Regions from separate parts of the Streptomyces sp. NPDC001858 genome, predicted to be linked through region 1. Evidence: riboswitches for the same ligand, from Rfam matches in the RefSeq annotation. Region 1 holds a riboswitch; each other region holds the start of a gene.
The links. A riboswitch is a leader RNA that binds a small molecule or an ion and turns the genes downstream of it on or off. The one in region 1 is predicted to bind cobalamin.
Positions count from the first base shown of each region.

Region 2: another riboswitch for cobalamin. It lies ahead of ACWCPF_RS10035 (ribonucleoside-diphosphate reductase subunit alpha); the one in region 1 lies ahead of ACWCPF_RS20490 (cobalamin biosynthesis protein).
Region 3: another riboswitch for cobalamin. It lies ahead of ACWCPF_RS24860 (ABC transporter substrate-binding protein); the one in region 1 lies ahead of ACWCPF_RS20490 (cobalamin biosynthesis protein).

Region 1 covers NZ_JBSFEV010000013.1:57,839-64,970, forward strand. Annotated here, with positions in the region: gene ACWCPF_RS20470 (class II aldolase/adducin family protein) at 1-594, opposite strand, end outside; gene ACWCPF_RS20475 (lysozyme) at 717-1,517, shown strand; gene ACWCPF_RS20480 (anion permease) at 1,671-2,894, shown strand; gene ACWCPF_RS20485 (hypothetical protein) at 2,929-3,150, shown strand; cobalamin riboswitch at 3,320-3,460, shown strand; gene ACWCPF_RS20490 (cobalamin biosynthesis protein) at 3,562-4,539, shown strand; gene ACWCPF_RS20495 (cobyric acid synthase) at 4,536-6,047, shown strand; gene cobN (cobaltochelatase subunit CobN) at 6,044-7,132, shown strand, end outside.
Region 2 covers NZ_JBSFEV010000005.1:301,130-308,261, reverse strand. Annotated here, with positions in the region: gene ACWCPF_RS10040 (NACHT domain-containing protein) at 1-2,031, opposite strand, end outside; cobalamin riboswitch at 2,297-2,432, shown strand; gene ACWCPF_RS10035 (ribonucleoside-diphosphate reductase subunit alpha) at 2,555-4,924, shown strand; gene ACWCPF_RS10030 (ribonucleotide-diphosphate reductase subunit beta) at 4,924-5,949, shown strand; gene ACWCPF_RS10025 (hypothetical protein) at 5,862-6,104, opposite strand; gene ACWCPF_RS10020 (helix-turn-helix domain-containing protein) at 6,198-7,132, shown strand, end outside.
Region 3 covers NZ_JBSFEV010000019.1:32,008-39,139, reverse strand. Annotated here, with positions in the region: gene ACWCPF_RS24870 (ABC transporter ATP-binding protein) at 1-244, opposite strand, end outside; gene ACWCPF_RS24865 (FecCD family ABC transporter permease) at 285-1,349, opposite strand; gene ACWCPF_RS24860 (ABC transporter substrate-binding protein) at 1,346-2,383, opposite strand; cobalamin riboswitch at 2,426-2,630, opposite strand; gene ACWCPF_RS24855 (aldehyde dehydrogenase family protein) at 2,685-2,966, opposite strand; gene ACWCPF_RS24850 (carboxylesterase family protein) at 3,026-3,403, shown strand; partial or broken gene ACWCPF_RS24845 (aldo/keto reductase) at 3,548-3,859, shown strand; gene ACWCPF_RS24840 (aldo/keto reductase) at 3,951-4,364, shown strand; gene ACWCPF_RS24835 (SDR family oxidoreductase) at 4,436-5,164, opposite strand; gene ACWCPF_RS24830 (DMT family transporter) at 5,564-6,586, shown strand; gene ACWCPF_RS24825 (SDR family oxidoreductase) at 6,637-7,132, shown strand, end outside.

The DNA.
Region 1 (7,132 bases):
GTCGGGGAGGGACGAGGCTGTCAGCCACAGGCGGCACATCCACTCCAGTTGGGCCGTGCGGTCGTAGGCCTGGTCGAGGGTGGCGCCGTAGGTGAGGGTGCCGTGGTTCTGCAGCAGACAGCCGGTGCGGTCCGCAAGGGCCTGGAGCATGTTCTCGGCCAACTCCTCGGTGCCGTACGTGGCGTAGGGGGCGACCCGGACGGGTCCGCCGAGCGCGGCCGCCATGTAGTGGACGCGGGGAAGCTCGGCGACGAGGGTCGAGACGGCCGTGGCGTGCACGGCGTGGGTGTGGACGACCGCCCCGGCGTCGGTGCCGCGGTAGACGGCGAGGTGCATGGGCAGTTCGCTGGTCGGAATCAGGCCGCCGAGCACCTGCCGGCCGGTGAGGTCGACGCCGGTGACGTCGCCGGGGGCGAGCCGGTCGTAGGGCACGCCCGACGGGGTGACCAGCACGGTGTCGCCGACGCGCACGGAGACGTTGCCGGAGGTGCCGACGACCAGTCCGTCGGTCACGGTGCGGCGGGCCGTCGTCACGAGCGCCTCCCAGGCGCGGGCCTCCTCGGGAACCGCACGTCTCCCTCGCTGCTCAGCCATGCCGCGATCCTCCCCTTGTCGTGATGTGGCCGGAGATCGACGAACACCCGCCGATATCGGTGGATCTTCCCCTAGCCTCTGGTTCGTTTTCGTTTCGTGCACGCCGCCGTTCCGGGGGAATCATGGCTCGCGCCCACACACCGTCGTCCAGGCCATTCAGGCCATCCAGGCCGTCCACGGCGTCCACGGCGTCCCGACGCAGGGGCGGTCTCGCCCGGGCGGCCTGGGCCGTGGCGCTGGCCGCCGCGGGGACCGGCCTCGCCCAGGCGCCCGCCCGCGCGGCGGAGCAGCCGAGGGGACATGACGTCTCGTCCCACCAGAAGACCGTCGACTGGCCGAGGGCGAAGGCCGCGGGGGCGGGGTTCGTCTACGTCAAGGCGACCGAGTCGACCTCCTATCGCAACCCGTACTTCGACGCGCAGTACGCGGGCGCCGGCGCGGTCGGGCTGCTGCGCGGCGCGTACCACTTCGCGTTGCCGGACAAGGGCTCGGGCAAGGCGCAGGCGGCGCACTTCGTCGGCAACGGCGGCGACTGGAGTGCGGACGGCCGGACCCTGCCGCCCGCCCTCGACATGGAGTACAACCCCTACGGCGGCTCGAACACCTGCTACGGCCTGACGAAGGCGAAGACGGTCGCCTGGATCAGGGCCTTCAGCGACGAGGTGCACCGGCTCACCGGCCGTCGCCCGGTGATCTACACGACGACCCACTGGTGGAACCTCTGCACGGGCGGCAGCGGCGCCTTCGCCGCGGATCACGCCCTGTGGATCGCCCGTTACCGGTCCGCCGACGCGGGCGCCCTGCCGGGCGGCTGGTCGGCGTGGACCTTCTGGCAGTACGCCGACAGCGGCAGCCTGCCGGGTGACCAGAATCTCTTCAACGGCTCCGTCGACCGGCTGCGGAGGTTCGCAAAAGGGGACTAGCCGTGCGGCGCCTGAACCGTCGGCGGCACAGCGAAGAAACACAGACCCACTCCCGCCCCATTGGACACCGTGCAGCCCCCCTCAGTTCACCATCCGTTCACCTAGGTTACTTACGTTCAACCGGCCGATCACTTCGAACGATTGCCTGGGTAAATGGAAAGCTTCTCGCTGATCCTCGCGATTGTGGTGGTAACCGCACTCGCGTTCGATTTCACGAACGGTTTCCACGACACCGCCAACGCGATGGCGACGACCATCTCGACCGGCGCCCTCAGACCGAAGGTCGCGGTGGCCATGTCCGCCGTGCTGAACCTCGTCGGCGCGTTCCTCTCCGTGGAGGTCGCCAACACGATCTCCAAGGGGCTCGTCGACGAGACCGGCATCCGGCCCGAGGTCATCTTCGCCGCACTGGTCGGCGCCATCCTCTGGAACCTCGTGACCTGGCTGGTGGGCCTGCCCTCCAGTTCCTCGCACGCCCTCATGGGCGGTCTGATCGGCGCCACCATCGCCTCGGCCGGCATGGGCGCGGTGCACGGCGACGCCCTGGTCACCAAGGTCCTGATCCCGGCCATCGCGGCCCCGATCGTGGCGGGCATCGCGGCGCTGCTGGCGACCCGCCTCTCCTACACCCTCGGCAAGAAGGCCGACGGCAAGGCCGCGGCGAAGGGCTACCGCGCCGGCCAGATCGCCTCGGCCGGCCTGGTCTCGCTCGCCCACGGCACGAACGACGCGCAGAAGACGATGGGCATCATCACCCTCGCGCTCGTGGCCGGCGGCGCCGTGGCCCCCGACTCGGACCCGCCCACCTGGGTCATCCTCTCCGCGGGCCTCGCCATCGCGCTCGGCACCTACCTCGGCGGCTGGCGCATCATCCGCACGATGGGCAAGGGCCTGACCGACCTCCAGCCGCAGCAGGGCTTCGCCGCCCAGACCAGCGCGGCCACGGTCATCCTGGCCTCCTCCCACCTCGGCTTCTCCCTCTCCACCACGCACTCGGTCTCCGGCGCAGTGATGGGCGCGGGCCTCGGCCGCAAGGGCGGAGTGGTCCGCTGGTCGACGGCGACGCGGATGTTCGTCGCCTGGGGTCTGACGCTGCCGGCGGCGGCCCTGGTGGGCGCGCTGGCGGAGTCCGTGACCGACCTGGGCGACTGGGGCACGGCGCTGGTCGCGATCTTCCTGGTGGCTTCCAGCGCGTGGATCTGGAAGATCTCGCGGCGCGAGGTCATCGACGCGTCGAACGTCAACGGGACGGACGAGCCGACGGCGATCCCGGCCCCGGTCGCCGACAGCCTGACGGCCACCATCCCGTCCCCCGCCGCGACCGCCGCGACCGCCGCCGCAGCAGCCGCCACCGAGCCCACCGCCCCGGCCGTCTGAGCCCGCGCACCCGGTACGAAGGAAGAGAAGCAGCATGAAGATCGACTGGGCGGCGCTGGGCTCCGTCTTCGGCGTCAGCCTCGTGGTCACCGTGGCCCTGGTGGCCCTGTTCACCCTCGGCATCATGGGCCTGTCGCGGCAGGAGCGCGCGGCGGCGGAGGGCGGCTCGGACACCCTCGCGGTGACGGGCGCGTACGCGTGCTTCGTCGCCTGCGCGGCCGCGGTGGCCTACGGGATCTCGTTGATCGTGGTCTGACGCCCGGCCGACGGCACTCACCGCCCTGTGCGGCTCTTCGACGAGCCGCGCGGGGCGGTCCGTTTTCTCCCCGCGAGCCGGCTGCGAGCCGGGCGCGAGTGACCTCCGTCGTGGTGGCGGTGTGGGGTTCTGCACACTCTCCCTGTGCAGGTCAACGGCAAGTTGACGGCCGTTCCGGGCCCGTGGTGGACTGCCGGAGCCATCAACGGCGGTAGGAGAGGAAGCCGGTGCGAATCCGGCGCGGTCCCGCCACTGTCACCGGGGTAGTAAGCCCCCGGGAGCCAGGAACTCTCACCGCCGGTCTAGTCGAACCAGGGCGCGGACACCCTGAGTGAGGACATATCGCCATGCTCGCTCGGCCGTTGAGGTACCGCACCGGTTCGCTGCCCGACCCCACGGCCGGCTGAGCCCGTGCGTGCCGATCGCGTCTTCGCGTACGGCGCCGCCGCCGGCCTCCTCGGCGATCTGCTGCTCGGCGATCCCCGCCGTGGGCATCCGGTCGCCGCGTTCGGGCGGGCCGCGGGTGACGTGGAGCGGGTGCTGTGGCGGGATCACCGAGGATGGGGCGCCCTGCACACCCTCGTGTGCGCCGGGAGCGCCGTAGCGCTGGGGGCTGCCGCCGCGCGCCGCGGACGGTCGTCCGCCGCCGTCTCCGTCGTCCTCACCTCCGCCGCCACCTGGGCCGTCGTCGGGGGCTCCTCTCTCGTCCGCGAGGCGCGGGGCATCGGACGGGCCCTCGAAGCGGGGGACGTCGATGCCGCGCGGGAGCGGCTGCCGCATCTGTGCGGGCGCGATCCGCAGGCGCTGGACGCGGACGGGATCGCCCGGGCCGTCGTGGAGTCCGTCGCCGAGAACACCTCCGACGCCGTCGTGGGGGCGCTGGTGTGGGGGGCCGTCGGCGGGGTGCCGGGGCTGCTCGGGTTCCGCGCCGTCAACACGCTCGACGCCATGGTCGGGCACCGCTCGCCGAGATACCTGCGCTTCGGGTGGGCCTCCGCTCGGCTCGACGACCTCGCCGGATGGCCGGGGGCCCGGCTGACCGCCGTCCTCGCCGCCGTGGCCGGGGACGATCCGCGCGGGGCCGTCCGGGCCTGGCGGGCGGACGCGGGCCGGCATCCCAGCCCCAACGCGGGGCCCGTCGAGGCGTCGTTCGCCGGGGCGCTCGGGGTGCGGCTGGGCGGGACCCTGTCGTACGGCGGCCGGGTCGAGCACCGGCCCGTGCTCAACGCGGCGGCCGGGCGGCCCGTCGTCGCCGAGGACATCGAACGTGCCGCGCGGCTCTCGCGCCGGGTCGGTCTGCTCGCGCTCGGCGTGACCGTCGCCGCGCGCGCCCTCGCCACGACCGTGAACGCGCAAGCGAAAGCCAAGGCGAAGGGGCGTGCCTCATGACCGGCGGCGGTCTTCTGGTCGCGGGCACGACCTCCGATGCCGGCAAGAGTGTCGTGACGGCCGGGATCTGCCGATGGCTGGTGCGACAGGGCGTCAAGGTCGCGCCCTTCAAAGCGCAGAACATGTCCCTGAATTCGTTCGTGACGAAGGAAGGCGCCGAGATCGGCCGGGCTCAGGCCATGCAGGCCCAGGCCTGCCGGGTCGAGCCGACCGCGCTCATGAATCCCGTGCTGCTGAAGCCGGGCGGCGAGCAGAGCAGCCAGGTCGTGCTGCTCGGCAAGCCCGTCGGGGAGCTGAGCGCCCGTGGGTATCACGGGGGCCGGCAGCAGAAACTCCTGGGAACCGTTCTCGACTGTCTCGCCGAGTTGCGGGGCACGTATGACGCGGTGATCTGTGAGGGGGCCGGTTCTCCCGCCGAGATCAATCTTCGGCGGACCGACATCGTGAACATGGGGATCGCCCGGAACGCCGGGCTTCCCGTGCTCGTCGTCGGTGACATCGATCGCGGCGGGGTCTTCGCGTCCTTCTTCGGGACGGTCGCGCTCCTGTCCCCCGAGGACCAGGCACTCGTCGCCGGGTTCCTCGTCAACAAGTTCCGCGGCGACGTCTCCCTGCTGGAGCCGGGGCTCGACATGCTGCTCGGGCTCACCGGACGGCGCACCTACGGGGTGCTGCCGTTCCGGCACGGGCTCGGGATCGACGAGGAGGACGGGCTCCGGGTCTCGCTGCGCGGCACCGTGCGCGAGTCGAACACCGCCCCGCCGGTGGGGGACGACGTGCTGCGGATCGCCGTGTGCGCCGTGCCGCTCATGTCCAACTTCACCGACGTGGACGCGCTCGCCGCCGAGCCCGGTGTCGTCGTGCGGTTCGTGGACCGGCCGGAGGAGCTGGCCGACGCCGATCTCGTCGTCGTGCCCGGCACCCGAGGCACGGTCCGGGCCCTGGAGTGGCTGCACGAGCGCGGCCTGGCCGAGGCCCTGCTGCGCCGGGCGGCGGAGGGCCGGCCGATCCTCGGGATCTGCGGCGGCTTCCAGCTCCTCGGCGAGCGCATCGAGGACGAGGTCGAGAGCCGCCGGGGCCGGGTCGACGGACTCGGACTGCTGCCCGTCCGGGTGCGGTTCGCCCGGGAGAAGACCCTCACCAGGCCGGTGGGCGAAGCCCTCGGCGAGACCGTCGAGGGCTACGAGATCCACCACGGGGTCGCCGAGATCCTGGGCGGAACCCCCTTCCTGGACGGCTGCCGGGTCGGGCAGACCTGGGGCACGCACTGGCACGGCTCGCTGGAGTCGGACGGATTCCGGCGGGCGTTCCTGCGCGAGGTCGCGGCCGCCGCGGGCCGCCGGTTCACGCCCGCCCCCGACACCTCTTTCGCCGGGCTGCGCGAGGAGCAGCTCGACCGGCTCGGCGATCTGATCGAACAGCACGCGGACACCGACGCGCTCTGGCGGCTCATCGAGTCGGGCGCGCCGCAAGGACTGCCTTTCATTCCACCGGGAGCGCCCGCATGAGCACAGTGTTGTTGTTGTCCACCGCCGACACCGATCTGTTGGCGGCCCGGGCCGCTGCCGGCGCCGACTACCGGATCGGCAACCCGACCCGCGTCGACGTCGCCGAGGAGCTGCCCGCCCTCCTGGACGGCGCCGACCTCGCCGTCGTACGGCTGCTCGGCGGGAAGCGGGCCTGGGAGGACGGGCTCGCCGCGCTGAAGGCGTCCGGCATCCCGACCGTGCTGCTGGGCGGCGAGGCCGTGCCGGACGCCGAGCTGATGGCCGAGTCCTCGGCGCCGGCCGGGGTGGTGGCGGAGGCGCTGCGGTATCTCGTCGAGGGCGGGCCGGCCAACCTGACCGAGCTGGCCCGGTTCCTCTCCGACACCGTGCTGCTGACCGGCGAGGGGTTCGTCGAGCCGCAGAAGATGCCCGAGTTCGGGATGCACGGGGAGCGGGAGTTCATCGAGGGCCGGCCGACCGTCGGCGTCCTCTTCTACCGGGCCCACCACCTGAGCGGCAACACCGCCTTCGTGGACACGCTGTGCGACGCCATCGAGGCGCGGGGGGCCAACGCGCTGGCCGTGTACTGCGGTTCGCTGCGCGGTGCGGACGCCGGACTGTACGAGCTGCTCGGCCGGGCCGACGCGCTCGTGGCCACCGTCCTCGCCGCCGGCGGCACGCACGCCTCGCAGGCCTCGGCGGGCGGGGACGAGGAGGCCTGGGACATCGGGGCGCTCGCCGACCTGAACGTGCCGGTACTGCAAGGACTTTGCCTGACCTCCTCGCACGCCGCCTGGGAGGAGTCCGACGCGGCCCTGTCCCCCATGGACGCGGCGATGCAGGTGGCGATCCCCGAGTTCGACGGACGGCTGATCACGGTCCCCTTCTCCTTCAAGGAGCAGGGCCCGGACGACGTCCCGGTGTACGTCGCCGACCCCGAGCGGGCCGGACGCGTCGCCGGGATCGCCGTACGGCACGCGCAGTTGAGGCACAAGGCGAACGGCGACAAGAAGCTCGCGCTCGTCTTCACGGCCTATCCGACCAAGCACTCGCGGGTCGGCAACGCGGTCGGTCTCGACACGCCCGCGTCGGCGGTCCGGGTGCTG
Region 2 (7,132 bases), on a different contig from region 1:
CTTGATGCCGGACCAGGACGCGTGCGCCGCATGCACGATGTCGTCCAGGTGTCCTGGGGACTCCTCCGCGCTCTCGACCTCCAGCGCCGCCGCGTAGAGGTCGAGGACCTTCGGGTCGTCGGTGCGGTGTTCGGCCGCCGAGCAGAGCCGGTGGGTCAGGGTGCGGCCGTGCACGGGTGCCTGCCGCATCCACTCCTCGATCTCCTTCTTCACCTCGGTCCGGACACCGTGGCCCCGGTCGGCGAGCTTCGCGGCCCGCCGCCGGGAGAGGAACACCAGGGCGATGAGCAGCTCCCGGCTGGGGCCGGGCGGTCGCAGCGCCTGGTCGACCAGCTCTCCGGCGACCCGCTCCCCCAGCTCGTCCAGGACGCGGAATCCCAGATAGGCCTGGATGATGCTGTGCGGGAAACGGACCTTTCGCCCCAGGCTCTCCACCAGCTTGAGCTTGTGCGCGTTGGTCGCGTGACGGGCGAGCACGGCTTGGCACTGTTCCATGCTGCCCTCGCTGAGCCGCTTGCGCTCCTCCTCGCCGAGCAGCCTGCACAGGGCGTTCCAGATCTGTTCGCGGTGCCACTCGGAGAAGACGTTGACGCGCTTGCCGTACCGGTCGAAGCCGCGGGCTCTGGTCCACAGGTGCTCCGCGTGGCCGGCCGCATACCGCACCGGACCAGGGTGCACGTCCGTGCTCAACAACTCCTCGAAGCCGACCTCCAGTTTGTCCTGGAGCAGGCCGACGCAGGCCATCGCGGCGACCACCGCCACGGTGTCCTGGCGCTCCTGCAGGTTCAGCGCGACCTTCTCCCGCAGCCGGCCCGCGCACAGCTCCTCGGCCCATCGGTCCAGCAGCCGCAGGCGCAGCGTGCCCCGGTCCCGGTCCGAGGTGTCCAGGTGGCCCGGCTCGTCGGGGCGCAGCCTGCCGTGGTGATGCAGATCGCGGACGATCTGGAGGTAGATGGGCGACTCGGTGACCTCCGCCCGCTCCACGAGGTCGTCCAGGTACCGTTCCTCGGCGTCCGAGGCGCGCGCCTCGACGAAGTACAGCGCCTCCTCCTCGCTGAGCGGCTCCAACTCCACGATGGCGGCGACGGTGTTCTCCAGCGGGCTGTGCGGCCGGGAGGCGATGACCAGCGGCAGCCGCTCCTTGTGGGCCCGTTCGATGGCCCGGCGGATGATGTTGTCCCGGTTCTGCTGGAGTCCCTCGTCGAGCAGGGCCTCCTCCAGCCCGTCGGCGATGACGACGGGCTTGTCGTCGGCGAGCAGTTGCTGCCAGACCCGGTCGATCTTGGTGCGGGCCAGGGTCCCCTGAGGCGTCTCCTCGGCGAACCTCTGCTTGGCCAAGCGCTCGAAGTTCAGGGTGGCCTCGTCCGTCGCGTCCCGGAGCCGGATCGGCACGGGTACGGCGTGCTGATGGGCCAGCAGTTCGGTGAGCCGCACGAGGACGGCGGTCTTGCCGACGCCGACGCCTCCGACGAGCAGATAGGGCCGGCGGGTGTCGCGGTCGCGCAGCCGTTGGGCGATGACCTCGGCGACCTCCTCGCGGCCCACGATCTCGTCGGTCTCCGGGCCTGCGGTGAGCACCAGCTTGTCGGGATTTCTACGGGCGTCCAGGAGATAGCGTCGCTTGGTCCAGCTGTACCAGCAGAACAGGAACGACGCCGCGGCGATCGAGGCGGTGAGGACGGGCCCGATGAAGCGCAGCAGGGCGTCGAAGCCGCCGTTGCCCTTGCGCCACTCCTCAAAGCCGGTCGTCTCCCCCGTGAGCAGGATGTACAGACCTTCTATGCACCAGGCGAACACCGCGAGCACAGCGAGCACCCAGACGAACCGGGTCACGTTGGCGTAGGAGAACCACCTCCGCCATTTCCTGGGCCGGGTGGTTCCGCGCCGGGCCTCCCGGCGGATGGTGTGGGTGTGCCAGCGGCCGACGAGGGCGCCGCGGATCCGTTTGCCCCAGCGTCTGAGTTCCAGTGTGGCCATCGGCGCGTTGGGCAGACGGGTCTTCCCGGGCGGGCGGCGGACGACACTCGTCATGAGTCTGCTCCCTCCGAGAGGGTTCTCGGGACGGGGGACTGTGCGGTGTCGGCACCTACTTTCCATGGAAACACTCCGGGGACGACCCGCAACCCGGCCGTCCCCGGCCGTCGGCTACGAACGTCTCGGTTTCGTCCGCACACCAGAGCGGGACCGGAATCCCGTGCCGCACCTGACGACATCACTCTCCTCACCTACGAGTTGACGCTCTGAAATCAGCGCGACACAACATCTGGGGGTGACGCGACAGGCAGGCACAAGATGTATGCTCATGCTCGCTGTCGTCGCAGGGGAATCCGGTGCGAATCCGGAACTGTCCCGCAACGGTGTACACGCGTGCATGTCCACCCATATGTGCACGCCTGTTCAGTCCGAGGTCCTGCCGACAGCGCGCCCGGCCGTCCCGGTCCGGGTGCCCTGACGTCCGGGCCTCGCGGAGTGGGCCGGTGGGCGCGACGCCCCGTGCGCTCGTGTGCTGCCCCGCCCTCCGCCAGGCCCCCTGCCGAGCGAGGGAGAGCCTCACGTGACCATCGCGCCAGCCGACCCGGTTTCAGTCTTCGAGCTGGAGACCGACGGTCCCGGGAACGCGTTGCTGCGGACCCTGACCGAGCTGACCGCCGACCTTCCCGACGCCGCCCCCGGCCGGGTCGCCGCCGCCGCCCTGCGCGGCCGGTCCTCGCGGGCCGACGAGGCGGAGCTGCGCGAGCTGGCGACGGAGGCGGCCGCCGGTCTGATCTCCGAGGACCCGGCCTACTCGAAGCTGGCCGCCCGGCTGCTGACCATCAGCATCGCCGCGGAGGCAGCCTCCCAGGGCGTCACGTCGTTCACCGCCTCGGTCGCCGTCGGCCATCGCGAGGGTCTGATCGCGGACCGCACCGCCGAGTTCGTGCGCGTCCACGCGGCCCGCCTCGACGCGCTGATCGACACGGCCGCCGACGACCGCTTCGGCTACTTCGGGCTGCGCACCCTGCACAGCCGCTACCTGCTGCGGCACCCGATCACCCGCAAGGTCGTCGAGACGCCCCAGCACTTCCTGCTGCGCGTCGCCTCCGGCCTGGCCGAGGACGACAGCGCGCGGGCGCTGGACGAGGTCGCCGCGCTGTACGGGCTGATGAGCCGGCTGGACTACCTCCCGTCCTCCCCCACGCTCTTCAACTCCGGCACCCGGCACCCCCAGATGTCGTCCTGCTACCTCCTCGACTCCCCGCTGGACGAGCTGGACTCCATCTACGACCGCTACCACCAGGTCGCCCGGCTGTCGAAGCACGCCGGCGGCATCGGGCTGTCGTACTCCCGCATCCGCAGCCGCGGTTCGCTGATCCGGGGCACCAACGGGCACTCCAACGGCATCGTGCCGTTCCTGAAGACCCTGGACGCCTCGGTCGCCGCCGTGAACCAGGGCGGCCGGCGCAAGGGCGCGGCCGCGGTCTACCTGGAGACCTGGCACTCCGACATCGAGGAGTTCCTGGAGCTGCGGGACAACACCGGTGAGGACGCCCGCCGTACGCACAACCTGAACCTCGCGCACTGGATCCCGGACGAGTTCATGCGACGGGTCAACGCCGACGGGCAGTGGTCGCTGTTCTCCCCGGCCGACGTGCCCGAGCTGGTCGACCTGTGGGGCGCGGAGTTCGACGCGGCCTACCGCAAGGCCGAGGAGGCGGGCCTCGCGAAGAAGACCATCCCGGCGCGGGACCTGTACGGCCGCATGATGCGCACCCTCGCGCAGACCGGCAACGGCTGGATGACCTTCAAGGACGCCGCCAACCGCACCGCCAACCAGACGGCCGAACCGGGTCACGTCGTGCACTCCTCGAACCTGTGCACGGAGATCCTGGAGGTCACCGACGACGGCGAGACGGCCGTGTGCAACCTGGGTTCGGTGAACCTCGGCGCGTTCGTCGACCCGTCGGCCGCGGGCGGGGACGGCATCGACTGGGAGCGGCTGGACGCGGCCGTCCGCACCGCCGTCACCTTCCTCGACCGGGTCGTCGACATCAACTTCTACCCGACCGAGCAGGCGGGCCGCTCCAACGCCCGCTGGCGGCCGGTCGGGCTGGGCGCGATGGGCCTCCAGGACGTCTTCTTCAAGCTGCGGCTGCCGTTCGACTCCGCCGAGGCCCAGGCCCTGTCCACGCGGATCGCCGAACGCATCATGCTCGCCGCGTACGAGGCCTCCGCCGACCTGGCCGAGCGCAGCGGCCCGCTGCCCGCCTGGGACAAGACCCGCACCGCGCGCGGTGTGCTGCACCCCGACCACTACGGCGTCGAGTTCACCTGGCCGGAGCGCTGGGCGGCGCTGCGGTCGCGGATCGCGGCGACGGGCCTGCGCAACTCGCTGCTGCTCGCCATCGCGCCGACCGCCACCATCGCGTCCATCGCGGGCGTGTACGAGTGCATCGAGCCGCAGGTGTCCAACCTGTTCAAGCGCGAGACGCTGTCCGGCGAGTTCCTCCAGGTCAACTCCTACCTGGTGAACGAGCTGAAGGAGCTCGGCGTCTGGGACGCCCGCACCCGTGAGGCGCTGCGCGAGTCCAACGGCTCGGTGCAGGAGTTCGCGTGGATCCCGGCCGAGGTGCGCGCCCTGTACCGCACGGCGTGGGAGATCCCGCAGCGCGGCCTGATCGACATGGCCGCCGCCCGTACCCCGTACCTGGACCAGGCGCAGTCGCTGAACCTGTTCCTGGAGACGCCGACCATCGGCAAGCTCTCCTCGATGTACGCGTACGCGTGGAAGTCGGGTCTGAAGACGACGTACTACCTGCGTTCGCGCCCGGCGACCCGGATCGCCCGCGCCGCCCAGGCGCAAGCCCCGATCCCCGTACAGGCGACCCCTGAAGACGCGGTCGCCTGCTCTCTTGAGAACCCCGAGTCCTGCGAGGCCTGCCAGTAATGTCCACCGCCCCCGAAAAGACCGAGAAGAACCTGCTCGACCCGGGCTTCGAACTGACGCTGCGTCCGATGCGCTACCCGGACTTCTACGAGCGCTACCGGGACGCCATCAAGAACACCTGGACCGTCGAGGAGGTCGACCTCCACTCGGACGTCTCCGACCTGGCGAAGCTGTCCGAGGGCGAGCAGCACATGATCGGCCGGCTGGTCGCGTTCTTCGCGACGGGCGACTCGATCGTGGCGAACAACCTGGTGCTGACGCTGTACAAGCACATCAACTCGCCCGAGGCGCGCCTGTATCTGTCGCGGCAGCTGTTCGAGGAGGCCGTGCACGTCCAGTTCTATCTGACGCTGCTGGACACCTACCTCCCCGATCCGCAGGACCGGGCGGCCGCCTTCGACGCGGTGGAGAACATCCCCTCCATCCGCGAGAAGGCAGAATTCTGCTTCAAGTGGATCAACGAGGTCGAGAAGCTGGACAGCCTGCAGACCCAGGCCGACCGGCGCCGCTTCCTGCTCAACCTGATCTGCTTCGCCGCGTGCATCGAGGGCCTGTTCTTCTACGGGGCCTTCGCGTACGTCTACTGGTTCCGCAGCCGGGGTCTGCTGCACGGCCTGGCGACCGGCACCAACTGGGTGTTCCGCGACGAGACGATGCACATGAGCTTCGCCTTCGAGGTCGTCGACACGGTCCGCAAGGAGGAGCCGGAGCTGTTCGACGACCAGCTCCAGCAGGAGGTCACCGACATGCTGCGGGAGGCCGTCGAGGCCGAGCTGCAGTTCGCCCGTGACCTGTGCGGCGACGGCCTCCCGGGGATGAACACCGACTCCATGCGGCAGTACCTGGAGTGCGTCGCCGACCAGCGGCTGGCGCGGCTGGGCTTCGCTCCGGTGTACGGCTCGGAGAACCCGTTCTCCTTCATGGAGCTGCAGGGCGTTCAGGAGCTGACCAACTTCTTCGAGCGCCGTCCGTCGGCGTACCAGGTCGCGGTGGAGGGCACCGTCGACCTGGACGAGGACTTCTGACCCGCCCTCTCCCCTCGGGCCTCCTGGGCCTCCCTGATCTGCCGGTCGGCGCGCCGGTCGCGCACGATGCCGACCGCGGACGGGAGGACCAGGAGGACGAGGATCCCGAGGACCGTGAGCATTCCGATGAGGCCTTCGATCTGGTTCGTGTTCATGGACACCACTGTCCTGCGCGAGACTCCTGACCGGGAGTGGCAGGACTGCCGTACACCTTCAAATTCCTGCCACATCGGTGGCACACTGGCACCATGCTGACGAACGTGGCCGCGGTCCTCCTCGACGGTGTGCATCCCTTCGAGCTCGGCGTCCTGTGCGAGGTGTTCGGCCTCGACCGCAGCGACGAGGGGCTGCCGGCCTACGACTTCGCCGTCGTGTCGGCGGAAGGCCCGGTGCTGGGCACCCATGTCGGCGGACTCACCGTCTCCACGCCGTACGGCCTCGACCGGCTGGAGGAGGCCGACCTGATCGCCGTGCCGGCCTCGGACGCGATGGTCGCGCGGGAGTTTCCGCCCGAGCTGCTCGCCGCGCTGCGCCGGGGCGTCGACCGGGGCGCCCGGGTGCTCAGCGTCTGCTCGGGCGTCTTCGTGCTGGGCGCGGCGGGACTGCTCGACGGGCGGCGCTGCGCGGTGCACTGGCGGCACGCGGAGCTGCTGGCCCGCCGCTATCCGCGCACGACCGTCGAGCCGGACGTCCTCTACGTCGACGAGGACCCGGTGATCACCTCCGCCGGCACGGCCGCCGGGATCGACGCCTGTCTGCACCTCGTGCGCAAGGAGCAGGGGCCCGAGGTGGCCAACGGCATCGCGCGGCGGATGGTCGTCCCGCCGCATCGGGACGGCGGACAGGCGCAGTACGTCGACCGGCCGCTGCCCCGGTCGGCGTGCGACACGGTCGGCGGGGTGCTGGTGTGGATGGAGGCGCATCTCGACCAGGAGGTCACGGTCGAGCAGCTCGCCGAGCGCGCCCATATGTCCCCGCGCACCTTCGCCCGCCGCTTCCAGCAGGAGACGGGCACCACCCCCTACCGGTGGCTGCTGCGCCAGCGGGTGCTGCTGGCACAGCACCTGCTGGAGGCCACGGACGAGACGGTGGACGCGATCGCCTGGCGGGCCGGCTTCGGCACCGCGGGAGCCCTGCGCCACCAGTTCGTGCAGGCGTTGGGGACGACCCCCAACGCCTACCG
Region 3 (7,132 bases), on a different contig from region 1:
CCAGCGGTCGGCCGTCGAGGGTCACCACGCCCGAGGCCGGGGCCAGCACCCCGGACAGCAGCCGCAGCAGGGTCGACTTGCCCGAGCCGTTGGGGCCGAGCAGTCCGGTCACGGAGCCGGGCCGGAGGGTGAGGCTGACGCCGTCGAGGATCAGCCGTCCGCCCGCGGAGCGGCTCACCCGGTCGGCGTGGAGCGTGGGCGACGCGTGCTCCCCGTCGTACTCGCTGTCGTGGGATCCGTCCACCGCGTTCTGCCCCTCGTGCGTCCCGCTCACCGCGTCCTCCTCATCGGGTCCCCCTCGTGCGGTACAGGACCAGGACGAACGCCGGGACGCCGACGAGCGACGTCACCACGCCCACCGGCACCTCCTGCGGGTCGAGGACGGTACGGGCCAGGGTGTCGGCCCACACCAGGAACACCGCCCCGGCGAGCGCGGCGACCGGCAGCAGCCGGGCATGTCCGGGGCCGACCAGGGCGCGGGCCGCGTGCGGCAGGACGAGGCCGACGAAGCCGATCGCGCCCGCCGCGCTCACCAGCACGGCCGTCAACAGCGCGGTCACGCACAGCAGCACCAGCCGGGTCCGGGCCACCGCGACCCCGAGTGTGGCCGCCGCGTCCTGGCCGAAGGCGAAGGCGTCCAGGGTGCGCGCGTACCCGAGGCACACCGTCAGGGCGAGCGCCAGCACGGCCAGACAGAGCCACACCTCGGTCCAGCCGGCCCCGCTGAGCGATCCGAGCAGCCAGAACAGCACGCCCCGGGTGGTCTCCGCGTCGGCCGCCGTCAGCACGATGAACGAGGTCACGGCCGAGAACAGCTGCATCGCGGCCACCCCGGACAGCACCACCCGGTCCGTCGTCCCGCCGAGCGTGTGGCTGAGCAGCAGCACCATCGCGAACGAGCCGAGCGCGCCCGCGAACGCGCCCCCCGACACCGACACGACGCTCCCGCCGACCCCGAGGACGACCACGACGACCGCCCCGGTCGACGCCCCGGAGGAGACCCCCAGGACGAAGGGGTCGGCCAGCGGGTTGCGCAGCAGCGACTGCATCACCGCCCCGCACACGGCGAGCCCGGCGCCGCACACCGCGGCGAGCAGGGTGCGCGGCAGCCGCAGGTTCCAGACGATGCCGTCCCGGATGGGGGACAGGTCCGAGGCGCCCCAGCCCAGGTGGGAGGCGACCGTGGACCAGACGTCACCGACGCCGATGTCCGCCGGCCCGATGGTGATGGCCACGGCGACGGACACGGCCAGCACCGCGAGTCCGAGGACCGGGCCGGCCACGCCCCGCAGCACCCCGGCGGCGGCCCGGAGCCGTCGGACCCCGGGCGACCGCAGGGCGGTGGTCATCCGGCGAGCCCGTACGCGCGCAGCGCCGCGGCGACCTTCTCCACCCCTTCGACGGTGCGGATCGTGGGGTTCATGGCCTGCCCGCTGAGCAGCACGTAACGCTTCTGCTTCACCGCGTCCATGTTCTTCGTCGCCGCGTTGGACTCCAGGAACGCGATCTTCCGCGCGGCGGTCTCGGCCGTCTGCGACTTGCGGGTGAGGTCGCCGATGACCAGCACGTCGGGGTTGCGGTCGGCGACCGTCTCCCAGTTCACCTGCGGCCATTCCTGCGTGCTGTCGTCGAAGACGTTCTTCGCGCCCAGCACGTTCGTGACGATGCCCGGCGCACCGCAGCAGCCCGCCAGATAGGGCGACTCCTGGTTCGCGAACCAGTACAGGACGGTGGCGTCCTCGGCGTCGATCCCGGACGTGGCCGTGGCCACCCGGCCCTGGAGCTGCGTGACCAGCTTCTCGCCGCGCTCCTCGACCCCGAAGATCCGCGCCAGTTCGCGCACCTCGCGGTACACGGTGTCCATGGCCAGCGGCTCGGTCCGCGAGCCGTCGCCGCCGCCGCTGTTGTCCTTGCCCTCGCAGTCGGCGGGCGAGAGGTACGTCGGCACCCCCAGCTCCGCGAACTTCTCGCGCGGGGCCACTCCGCCCTTGCTCAGCGTGGAGGTGAAGGAGGAGGCCACGAAGTCCGGCTCGGTGTCCAGCACCTTCTCGAACGACGGCTGGTTGTCGGCGAGCCGAGGCACCTTCGCGTCGGCCTTCTCCAGCCCCTTCATGACCGGGTCGGTCCAGGTGGCGGTGCCCACCATGCGGTCGGCGAGGCCCAGCGAGAGCATGATCTCGGTGGTGCCCTGGTTCAGCGAGACGGCCCGCTGCGGAGGTGCCTTGACGGTCACCTTCTGCCCGCAGTTGTCCAGCGTGACGGCCTTCGCGGACGCGCCCGCGCCCGCAGCCCCCTCGGACGACGAGCCCGCACCGCAGGCGGACAGCAGCAGTGCCCCGGACAGGAGCAGGACGGAACAGCGGGCGGGGCGGGACAGATGCACGAAGCGGCTTCCTAGGCGTCGAGGCCCATGCGCGGGGCCCGTTCGGACGGTCGGCTGCCAGCAGGTCTTCGGACTCGGGATCACCCCGGCGGGGCACCTTCCCAGACCTGGCCATGGCCGTCGTCCAGTGGTTGCCGCCCCGCCCGTCACCCTCACCGCTGCGCGTCAGTTCCGGACTTCCACCGGATTCCCTGACCCGTGCACGCGTACTACCGCGTGCACGAATACGACTGGCGTTCGAAAATTACCATGGCATTGCCTGATCGCCCCACGTGCCCCCCGATGTCCCCTCCCGGGCGCTTCAGCCGGCGTTGATGACGACCGCCTTGAGCTGGGTCCAGTCCTCGACGTAGTCGGGGCCCATGGAGCGGCCGAAGCCGCTGTGCCGGTAGCCGCCGAAGGGCGCGCCGATGGCCCCGCCGGGGCCGCCGTCGCCGAGGGTGTTGACGGCGACCTGGCCCGCCTGGACCGCGCGGGCCAGGCGTACGGCGCGGCCGATGTCCTGGGTCCATTGCGTGGCGGTCAGACCGTAGCGCGTGCCGTTGGCGATCGCGACGGCCTTCTCCTCGTCCTCGTGGGTCAGGACCGACAGGGCACCACACGGCCCGCGCCGACTCCGCCCGCGTCAGCACCCACCTGTGGGTGACGGAGTGGGCCGAGGGCGCCGCGAGCCCCGTCTTCACCCACTTCTGGACCCATGCCCAGCCGGGCCCCGACGGCGCTGCGCGCGGCGCCTTCCACGGCTCGGAGATCCCGTACCTGCTGGGCACGCTGCACGCCCTGGACCGCCCGTGGCGCGAGGAGGACCGGCGCGTCGCGGACCTCCTCACCGGATACGTCGTCAACTTCGTGTCCACCGGCGACCCGAACGGCCCGGCCCTGCCGGACTGGCCGGCCACCCGCCCCGACCGGCCCGAGGTCTTCGAGACCGGCCACGGCTGGGCGCCGATCCCGCTCGCCGACCCGGCGAGAACCGACTTCCACCGGCGCTTCCTGCGGACCCGGACCGCCGCCTGGTGAACCCCTTCACCCGTTCCCGAAAGGAACCCCGACCGTGCGACTGACCCCCCTGCCCGACCTGACGCCCGAACAGAGCGAGCTGCTCGACACCATCGTCGGCCCGGCGTGGAACCGCCGCCGCCGTTCCTGGTCTGGGCACGCAACATGGAACTGGCCCACTTCGCCGAAGCCGGCTGCCTGTTGGTCGAGACCTCGCACAGCTATGCCGGCGGGCAGGCCGAGGCGGCGGTCGGCCGGTGGCTGCGCAAGAACCCCGGAACGCTCGGCGTGGCCACGAAGGTCGGCCACGACACGAGCGGCCGGGACATCCCGCTCAGCCGCGAGAACGTGCACGACCACGTGCGGAGCGCGCTGGAGAACCTGGGCGTCGACACCGTCGACGTCCTGCTCCACCACTGCGACGATCCCGCCCGGTCCGTCGCCGAACTCGCGGACACGCTGATCGGCCTCGTCGAGGACGGTCGGGTCCGCCGGGTCGGCGTCTCCAACTGGCGGGCGGACCGCCTCGCCGTGCTCGCGCAGGAGCTGGCCGGGCGCGGGCACCTCCCTGGCCAGCTACCAGTTCAGCCTCGCCGAACCCGATCCCGCACTGCTGGGCGGCAGCCTGCACGCGGACGCCGCGGCACTCGACGTCGTCCGCGCCCACCGTCTGCCGCTGCTGAGCTGGTCGTCGCAGGCCCGCGGCTTCTTCGCCCGCACCGACGAACCGCGGCGGGCCGACGGCCGCCCGGACCCGTACGACACCGCGACCAACCGCGCCCGGCGCGACCGCTGCCGCGAACTCGCCGACCGGCTCGGCACCCGCCCCGAGACCGTCGCCCTGGCCTGGACCCTGCACCACCCGGGCGTCTGGCCGTCCATCGGCCCGCGCACGACGGCACAGACCGACAGCTCGCTGCGGTCCCGGCGCCTGTCACTGACCGGTGACCAGCTCGCCTGGCTCCGGCACGGAAGCGGCTGAGAACGAGTGCGCCGTCGAGAACCGGGACGCCGACCGCGTCGACGCCCCGGGCGCGGACGGGAGCTGACCGGTCAGGAGAGCCAGTCGGTGTAGCGGGTGGGGGCGAGGTGGGCGTTCTTGTCGGTGAGGACGTCCCCCTTGATGACGGCGAACATGCCGGCGGTGGGGTCGGTGACGACGGTGCGCTGGTCGCCCTTGCTGGACAGGGTGATCCGGCCCAGCTCGTCGAGGGTGAAGAGGTCGGGGCCGGCGATGTTGCGGATGCCGTTCAGCGGGGCGCCCGCGGCGACCTCCGCCACCGCGGCGGCCACGTCCTTGGCGGCGATCGGCTGGATCGGCGTGGCGGGCAGCCGCACGGTGTCGCCGTCGGCGGTCCAGGTCATGACGGCGTCCATGAACTCCATGAACTGCGTCGCCCGGACGATCGAGTAGGGGATCGGCCCGGCGGCGAGGATCTTCTCCTGGAGGACCTTGGCCCGGTAGTAGTCCATCTCGGGCACCTGGTCCGCGCCCACGATCGACAGGACGACGAAGTGGCCGACGCCGCCCTTCTGCGCGGCGGCCAGCAGGTTGTCCATCGAGGTCTGGAAGAACGCCAGGGAGGCTTCGTCGAAGGTCGGGGAGTTCGTCAGGTTGACGACGACGTCGGATCCCGCCACCGCCTCGTCCAGCCCCTGGCCGCTGAGGATGTCCACGCCGGTGGACTTGGAGTGCGGTACCGCCTGGTGCCCGGCGGCGTTCAGATTTTCGACGACCTGGGAACCGATGAGTCCGGTGCCGCCGATGACCGCGAACTTCATGACATACCTCTCATTTGCGCTTTGGGCGTGATGCTGTATATGAACCACCATGTGGGCGCGGATCGGATCGCGCCACATGGAGCACCGCACCCGGCCGATCAGCGCCCTCGACGAAGGCTCCCGGAGGGTCCTCGCCCCCCTCGCAGCCTGTGCGCCGCGTTCACCGGAACCGGGCACGCTTGCGGAGAGCGGAGCGCTCCGGCACGCAGGTAGCATCGCGGCGTGAACACCTACTGGCACGTCGTCCTGCCGCCGCTCTGCGCCTGACCGGGCGCAGAAACCGACGGTTCGATCCCCGGCCCCGACCGACCCGCAGGGCGGTCAGGGGCTGTCGTCGAGTGCGCCCGTTTCGCATCGAGTCCCTGACGCAGACGCATTCGACGACGGAAGACCACGACTGTGCCGAACCGCACCACCCCGCTGACTCCCGCGCGCCCGGCCACCCCCGGCACGCGCCCGTCCCGCACCTCCCGCCTCCTCGGCGGTCCCACGCCCATCCTCGCCTCGGCCGTGCTGTGGGGGACGACGGGGACCGCCGGCTCGCTGGCGCCGGCCGGGGCGCCGGCGGCGGCCATCGGCTGCGCCGGTCTCGCCCTCGGCGGCATCCTGCTGTTCCTCACCTCCCGCGGCGCCCGCTCGCTGCCCGCCGCCTGCACCCGCCCCGAACGGTGGCTGCTCGCCCTCGGCGCGGTGGCGGTGGCCGGCTATCCGGTCACCTTCTACCCGGCGGTGGCCCGCACGGGCGTGGCGGTGGCCACCGTGATCGCGCTGGGCAGCGCGCCGGTCTTCGCCGGACTGCTGTCCTGGGTCACCGGACAGGCCCGGCCGACCGCACGCTGGACCGCGGCCACGGCCGCCGCCGTGCTCGGCTGCACCCTTCTGGTCCTCGGCCCGCGGTTCACCGGGCACGCCGCGCCGATCGACCTGACCGGCGTCGCGCTCGCCGCCTGCGCCGGACTGTCCTACGCCGCCTACTCGCTGATCGGCGGCAAGCTCATCACCGGCGGGCACCCCTCCGGCGCGGTGATGGGCGTGCTGTTCGGCGCGGCCGGGCTGCTCGTCCTGCCGCTCCTCCTGTCCGTCGACCTGCACTGGCTCAGCACTGCGCGCGGGGCCGCGGTGGCGGTGTATCTCGCCCTGTTCACCGTCTACCTGGCCTACCGCCTCTTCGGACACGGACTGCGCCGCACCCCGGCGTCGACGGCGACCTCGCTCACGCTGGCCGAGCCCGCCGTCGCAGCAGTCCTGGGCGTCAGGGTCCTCGACGAGCGCCTGCCGACGGCCTCCTGGTGCGGCCTGGCCGTCCTCGCCCTGGGCCTGGTCCTGCTGACCGTCCCCCTCGGCGCGGCCGGCCGGAAGCGACAGCCGCCGCGGGGCACCCGGCGGGTGCGCAGGGATCGTCTTGACCTGAAGTGCGATTGAGCTTCTAGCGTTTCCGTCGGTTGATCATCCGACGACGGGAGAACGCGTTCATGATCCTCGTGACCGGAGCCACCGGGAACATCGGAAGCGCACTGCTGAAGGAACTGCACGCCCATGGCGCCGCGCCGCTGAGAGGGTTCACCCGGGACGCGGCGCGGGCCGCGTTCCCCGAAGGGGTCGAGACAGCCGAAGGCGACTTCACGGAACCGGAGTCCTTGAAGCCCGCGCTGGACGGCGTGCGCTCGCTGTTCCTCGTGTCGCGTCTGGGCCCGGACGCCGACGTCATCGACGCCGCTCGGCGGGCAGGCGTGGAGCACGTGGTGCTGGTGTCGTCCATCACCGCGCACACCCATCCGCACCTCGGCCCCGCCGTCGAGAACCTGACGGTCGAGCGACTGCTCAAGGACAGCGGTATGGCCTGGACGATCCTGCGGCCGACCCAGTTCGCCTCGAACGCCCTGATGTGGGCGGCGTCGATCCGCGACCACGGGACGGTCCGCGCACCGTACGCGGACGTCGGACTGCCCACGATCCACCCCGCGGACA